Aliamphritea hakodatensis: one gene and its partner. The protein of the gene in region 2 binds, or shares a complex with, the protein of the main gene of each other region. Links are inferred from orthologs where the notes say so. Each region holds a gene or a part of one and is shown on either strand. Other genes may lie near its edges. The genes, in order: PCI15_RS20355 and PCI15_RS03260.

Region 1 (3,054 bases), 3.8 Mb from region 2 along the record:
CCGACCTCTATTACAGACGCATATGCGCTGATGAAGCTGCTGAACCGTGATTATCAGGTGAACCGGTTTCGGGTACTTGCCAATATGGTACGTTCAGAGCAGGAAGGTCGGAATATATACAGTAAGCTGCTGACAGTGGCAGAAAGGTTTCTGGATGTGACGCTTCAATACCTGGGATCAATCCCTTATGATGAGTCAGTCCGTAAAGGTGTACAGCAGCAACGTGCTGTTTTAAAAGCGTTTCCAAAGAGTAAGGCCTCGTTGGCATATAAGCAGCTGGCGGCAAAAGTAGATGATTGGGGTGTGTCATCTTCACCCCGTGGTCATCTGGAGTTTTTTGTTGAGCGATTGGTTAAAGGGGCAAATCAACGCTGACAAGTCAGAAGAGCAAATATGTATAACCAGTTACAGTTTAAGTCGGGTCAGGAGCTGATCGAGCAATATGCGCCGTTGGTAAAACGTATCGCGCATCATCTGCTGGCGCGCTTGCCTGCAAACGTTGTGCTGGATGATTTGATTCAGGCCGGCATGGTTGGCTTGCTTGAAGCCGGCAAAAAATACGATCCCACCAAAGGCGCAAGTTTTGAAACTTATGCCGGTATCCGGATCCGCGGTTCCATTATTGATGAGGTTCGTCGGGGGGACTGGACACCCCGTTCAGTGCACCGTAATGGCCGTCGGGTTTCCGAAGCAATTCAGGCAATTGAATCCCGTACAGGCAGAGATGCCCAAGATGGGGAGGTTGCCGCCGAATTAAATATCACTATCACTGAATATCACGCATTATTGAAGGACTCCGCTGAGAGCCGGCTGTTCAGCTTTGAAAAGCTGATTGGTCCGCAGGAAGACGGTCCGGGCGAAAATATCGCCGCAGAGAATTTAAGTCCTGAAGATGAATATCAAGAATTGGGATTTGTTCAGGCAATCGCAACGGCAATTGAAGGTTTGCCGGAGCGGGAAAAATTAGTGTTGTCGTTGTATTACGACGAAGAAATGAACTTAAAAGAAATCGGTCAGATCCTGGGTGTCAGTGAATCCAGAGTAAGCCAGATTCATAGTCAGGCAGCGTTACGCTTGCGAAGTCGGTTAAGAGACTGGCAATAGCTGGCAGTCTGATGGATAGACACCGCTGGCTAGCGACAGTCAGATAGTTTTCCTGATGGAGGGATAGTCTTGAAGAAAGACATAAAAATACTTGTGGTAGATGATTTCTCTACTATGAGACGTATCATCAAAAATCTGCTCCGTGATCTGGGGTTTACCAATATTGTTGAGGCCGATGACGGTAAGACTGCTTTACCGATTCTGCAAAGCGGCAATATCGAGTTTCTGGTAACAGACTGGAATATGCCAATCATGACAGGTATCGATTTGCTTAAAACCGTGCGGGCTGATCCGGACCTGAAGCATATCCCTGTTCTGATGGTGACTGCGGAAGCGAAGCGCGACCAGATAGTTGAGGCGGCTCAGGCGGGTGTAAATGGTTATGTAATTAAACCGTTTACCGCTGCAGTGCTGAAAGAAAAAATCGATAAGATTTTTGAACGGCTGGGCTAGGTGGCGGCTATGTCTGAGACGATAGAGAATAAGGGAGCAAGTGGTTTTGAGCTTGAGTTGAAGCAGGATGCTGACAAGCTTGTGGAACATCTGGCAAACGGAGATGTTGGTGCAGCAATGACGCTGATCCACGACCTGAATGAAAAACGTCATCAGGCGCTGTATCACGAAGTCGGTACGCTGACCCGCTCACTGCATAATGCCATCGTCAGTTTTTCCGATGATGTCAGCAGCAATGCGATGTTGCAGGATTCCAAAGAGCACATTGCTTCAATATCTGATGCCAGTGACCGTTTGTCATATGTCATCGAGCTGACTGAAAGCAATGCTCATAAGACAATTGACAGTGTTGATATTTCACTGAACCTTGTATCCGAGCTGGAAGAAGGTTTCCGCCGCCGTCAGCGGCTGCTGGAAGAGTTCGATAAAGTTCAGCAGGACAAACCTGAGCTGGAAGGCCTGTATAAGCTTGCCTGCCAGCATGCGACTGATAACTCAGATGCCCTGGTTGAGCTGAAAGAGCGTCTGACAAATATCTTACTGGCGCAGGAGTATCAGGACATAACAGGACAGCTGATTAAACGTGTTATTCAGCTGGTTACCGACATTGAGTCACAGCTGGTTAGCCTGATGGAAGTTGCTTCCAGAGTTAATCGCCTGAATGGTATTGACGGTATGACGGCTGACGCAGAAGCGCTGGCTAAACAGAAAAAAATAATGGCTGAAGGCCCACAAATGGCAGCAAAAGATAATGATGAAGTTGCTTCCAGCCAGGATGATGTGGATGACCTCCTTTCCAGTTTAGGTTTTTAACAGGGGTAGGCAATGGCTTTAAATGTTGATCAGGAAATACTGGAAGATTTTTTGGTAGAAGCGGGGGAAATCCTTGAGCTTCTGTCTGAACAGTTAGTTGATCTCGAGCAGAATCCGAAAGACCGGGAGTTGCTGAATGCGATCTTCCGTGGTTTCCATACCGTTAAAGGTGGCGCCGGATTCTTACAGCTTGAGCCTATGGTTGACTGCTGTCACAGTGCGGAAAATCTTTTCGACATGCTGCGTAATGATGACTTAGAAGTCTCCGCGGCCTTGATGGACGTTGTATTACAGGCCCTCGATACTGTAAATGCAATGTTTGAAGATGTTCGCGGCGGAGAAAATCCGGAACCGGCACCTGCTGATCTGATTGCCCGGCTTGACGCTCTGGCTGCTGGGCAGAGCGTTGCAGTGGATGCGCCGGCACCGGCGGCTGCGGCTGAACCGGCGGCTGATCTGGGCGCGCAGTTTAATGAAATGGTTTCCGGTATGTCGGCAGCCGAAGACGCACCTGCTGCGGCTGGATCTGATCTGATTACCGAAGATGAATTTGAGTCATTGCTTGATGATTTGCACGGCAGTGGCGCACCGGGTGTTACCTCTGCTGCAAGGCCGCAAAGTGACCTGATCACTGAAGATGAATTCGATTCCCTGATGGATGAGCTTCACGGGCCTTCAGGAGCA
Region 2 (3,424 bases):
CTGACCGGTTGCCAGCGTGTATGTCTCGGCGACTGCGTCGACAATGATGCCCATGATTCGCTCGCCTTTTTCACTCTGTACCTTGATCACGATAACCACAGTGGTCGGGCCATACACCAGAGCAGGCAAGCCAAACCGTAACCGCAAGTCGATGACCGGAATAATTGCACCGCGCAGATTCAGAACACCGCGCAGATAGTCCGGCATTTCCGGAATCGGGGTGACCGGTGCCCAGCCACGCAGTTCCTGAACCCGCAGAATATCAATGCCATACTCTTCATCTTCCAGCAGAAAGCTCAGATACTGCTGGCCATCTTCACTGTAGGTAAGGTCATCGCCCAGCTCATGGCTGTTCATGCAACATTCTCCCTGTCCGGCACGGCCTGAAGCCCGCCGTTACCCGTATTGGCAGAGTGCGCCATACCCGCACTCAGGCCCCGTTTTATGATCCCCGTGACATCCAGAATCAGTGCGACACTGCCATCTCCCAGAATGGTTGCACCGGCAAATCCTTCAATCGGTTTGAAATTAACTTCAAGGCTTTTGATAACAACCTGCTGCTGGCCATAGAGTTCATCCACCACCAGTCCCACTTTCTGACCGCCGTTCTCAACGATTGCAATCAGACTGCCGGCAAAGCCTTCTTCTTTGGCCTCAGGTGGTAACTTAAACAGCGCACGCATTGATATCAGCGGGATATATTCATCACGGAAATGCAGCAATTTATTTTCCCCGGCGATCGGACTCAGGGATTTTTTATCTGCCTGGAAAGTTTCGACGATTGATACCAGCGGTAAAATGTAGGTCTGGTCATGAATCCTTACCAGTTGGCCGTCAAGAATGGCCAGGGTAAGCGGCAGGCTGACACTGAACTTAGCTCCGTTGCCCGGATCAGAACGGACACTGACGTTGCCCCCCAGTGATTCAATATTCCGCCGTACCACGTCCATTCCGACCCCCCGGCCGGACAGGTCGCTGACTTCTTCTGCGGTGGAGAACCCCGGCTTAAATATCAGCTCATCGATTTCCTGATCGGTCATCGCCTGATCTTCAGTGATCAGCCCGTTCTCCAGTGCTTTCTGGCGAATTCTGGCGGTATTCAGCCCCCGGCCATCGTCGATGATATCAATAACAATAACGCCGCCCTGATGATAAGCATTCAGCTGAACGGTACCGGTTTCATTCTTTCCGGCCGCCAGCCGTTCTTCCGGTGTTTCCAACCCGTGATCAAGAGAGTTACGGATCAGGTGTACCAGCGGATCGCCGATTTTCTCCATCACAGTTTTATCTATTTCGGTCTGTTCACCGGAGATTACCAGGTCCACCTTCTTACCCAGCTTACCGCTGACGTCATGTACCAGCCGTGGGAAGCGGTTAAACACGAAGCTGATCGGCAACATTCTTACCCGCATCACATCTTCCTGCAGGTCACGGGTATTACGTTCCAGTTGCTCCAGACCGCTCTGCAACCGCTCGAAATCAGCACCGGTAGATTCCATCAGTTCCTGACCGATCTGTCCGAGCATCGCCTGAGTAATTACCAGTTCTCCAACCCGGTTTATCAGTGCGTCAATCTTGTCTGTATCCACCCGGATGGAACTGCTTTCGGTTGCTTTGGGCTTACGGGCAGCCGGCGTTTTGTCCGCAGCTGCCGGAGCCGGTGTTTTAGGCTCTGCCGGGGCAGGCGTAACCGGCTCACTGACAGGTGCCTGAGGGCTGTCCGGGGCTGTTTCAGTTGCAACGGCAGCAGGCTGAGCCTCTGTGGCCTGTACAGCCTCTTCAGCACCGCTCAGCGCAGATACATTAATTTCGCACTCATCTTCTACCCACTCGAAGACTTCCCGGACAGAGGCCTCGTCACAGTCGGATTCCAGGGTCAGTTGCCAGGAAAGGTAAATCAGCTCCGGGTTCAGGTCGGCCAGTGCAGGCAAGTTACTCAGATTCGCCTCAACTGTCAGTTCACCAAGATCAGTGAGGGTGTCCAGCATCAGCGAAGGCTCATTACCGGTCTGAACAATGTCTGCACCGGGAATAAATTCGACACGCCAGCCGGCCGCCGGCGTTATGCATAACGGGCTGATACTCAGATCACATTCGTCCTCAACCCATTCGAAAATTTCTTTAACATCGTCTTCGCTGCAGTCGGAGGTAAGTCCGATCTGCCAGTTAATGTGCAGCAATTCAGGGTCCAGCGCTGCCAGCGCAGGCAACCCTGAGCAGTCAGGCTGAACATTCAGTTCACCAAAGTCCTCCAGCGCTTCGAACATAAACGCGGGTTCATGGCCTTGCTGTAACAGGTCTTTGTGGGGCTGAAAATCGATCTGCCAACCGGCAGGCACACTGGCAACGGTCGCTACTTCTGCCGGTCTTTCGGCTACCGGTACCGCTTCTGCCGGCGCCTCCCCCAGTGCAACTTCAAGGCCTTTCTGTACGCTGGCAAGCATTTCCGGATCAGCGTCAGCGCCCCCCTGTACGGACTCAAGCAAAGCCTTGATACAGTCGACAGACTCAAGCAACAGATTGACCAGCGGGCCGGTGACAGCCTGTTTACCACTGCGCATTTCATCCAGCAGGGTTTCTACACGGTGCGTAAAGTCTGCAACTTCATTAAAACCAAAGGTTCCCGCGCCCCCCTTTATGGAATGGGCAGCACGGAAGATAGTATTGATCGTTTCTTCGTCTGCCGAGTCCATGTCCAGCAGGCTCGATTCCATGACTTCTAAACCTTCGTAACTCTCTTCGAGGAAGGTTGCAATAAACTGCGAAAGATCAATACTCATAGGCGATCACCGTACGACGCGTTTGATTGTGCTGATCAACTTCTCAGGATTAAAAGGTTTTACCAGCCAGCCTGTCGCACCGGCACTTTTCCCTTGCTGCTTCATATCAGCGGAGCTTTCAGTGGTGAGCATCAGTACCGGGGTGAACTTGAACGTCGGCAGCTTACGCAGCTCAGAACACAGAGTGATACCGTCCATGACCGGCATATTCACATCGGTAAGCACCAGATCAAAGCGGCCGCCTTTTGCCTTGGTCAGCGCTTCCTGACCATTACCGGCCTCAACAACCTGATAACCTTCCTGCTTCAGGGTAAAGGTCACCATATTTCGTAAAGAAGCCGAATCATCAACAACTAAGATGGTTGCCATTTAATATTCTCCGTAATCCGTTATTTTTTATGCTGACCCGAGTTGCAGCATGGATGCCAGTCCCAGTTGGCGGGCAACCTTATCCAGTTCAGCAGACCGGTTCTGCCACTCGTAATCAATATTGTGTGACTGCAACTCTTTGATGAATACAACGAGCAACTGAACCGCTGCCGTGTCGACCCGGGTCAGGTCAGCAGCGTTTATTGAAATTGAAGCAGAAGATTCCAGAAGGTCAGTGAATTTATCTTTCCATTCACCGATATTTACAATTGAGA

What was found.
Region 1: the proteins of PCI15_RS03260 (region 2) and PCI15_RS20355 are in contact, whole or in part, in a solved structure (PDB 1A0O), measured with the Escherichia coli proteins. The link is inferred for Aliamphritea hakodatensis from one-to-one orthologs.

The regions. Positions count from the first base shown.
Region 1 is NZ_AP025281.1:4,487,595-4,490,648, reverse strand. Bases 141-2,871 are described here. They hold PCI15_RS20355 (chemotaxis response regulator CheY), read left to right. Parts: upstream 141-1,185; coding sequence 1,186-1,557; downstream 1,558-2,871. Other genes in these bases: PCI15_RS20345 (chemotaxis protein CheA), read left to right, coding at 2,383-2,871; PCI15_RS20350 (protein phosphatase CheZ), read left to right, coding at 1,567-2,370; PCI15_RS20360 (RNA polymerase sigma factor FliA), read left to right, coding at 394-1,104; PCI15_RS20365 (MinD/ParA family protein), read left to right, coding at 141-375. In the rest of the region: more of PCI15_RS20365, read left to right, coding at 1-140; more of PCI15_RS20345, read left to right, coding at 2,872-3,054. UniProt on the Escherichia coli protein: Involved in the transmission of sensory signals from the chemoreceptors to the flagellar motors.
Region 2 is NZ_AP025281.1:721,415-724,838, reverse strand. The notes cover bases 68-3,168. They hold PCI15_RS03260 (chemotaxis protein CheA), read right to left. Parts: upstream 2,781-3,168; coding sequence 354-2,780; downstream 68-353. Other genes in these bases: PCI15_RS03255 (response regulator), read right to left, coding at 2,787-3,149; PCI15_RS03265 (chemotaxis protein CheW), read right to left, coding at 68-357. Also shown: more of PCI15_RS03265, read right to left, coding at 1-67; PCI15_RS03250 (STAS domain-containing protein), read right to left, coding at 3,177-3,424. UniProt on the Escherichia coli protein: Involved in the transmission of sensory signals from the chemoreceptors to the flagellar motors. CheA is autophosphorylated; it can transfer its phosphate group to either CheB or CheY.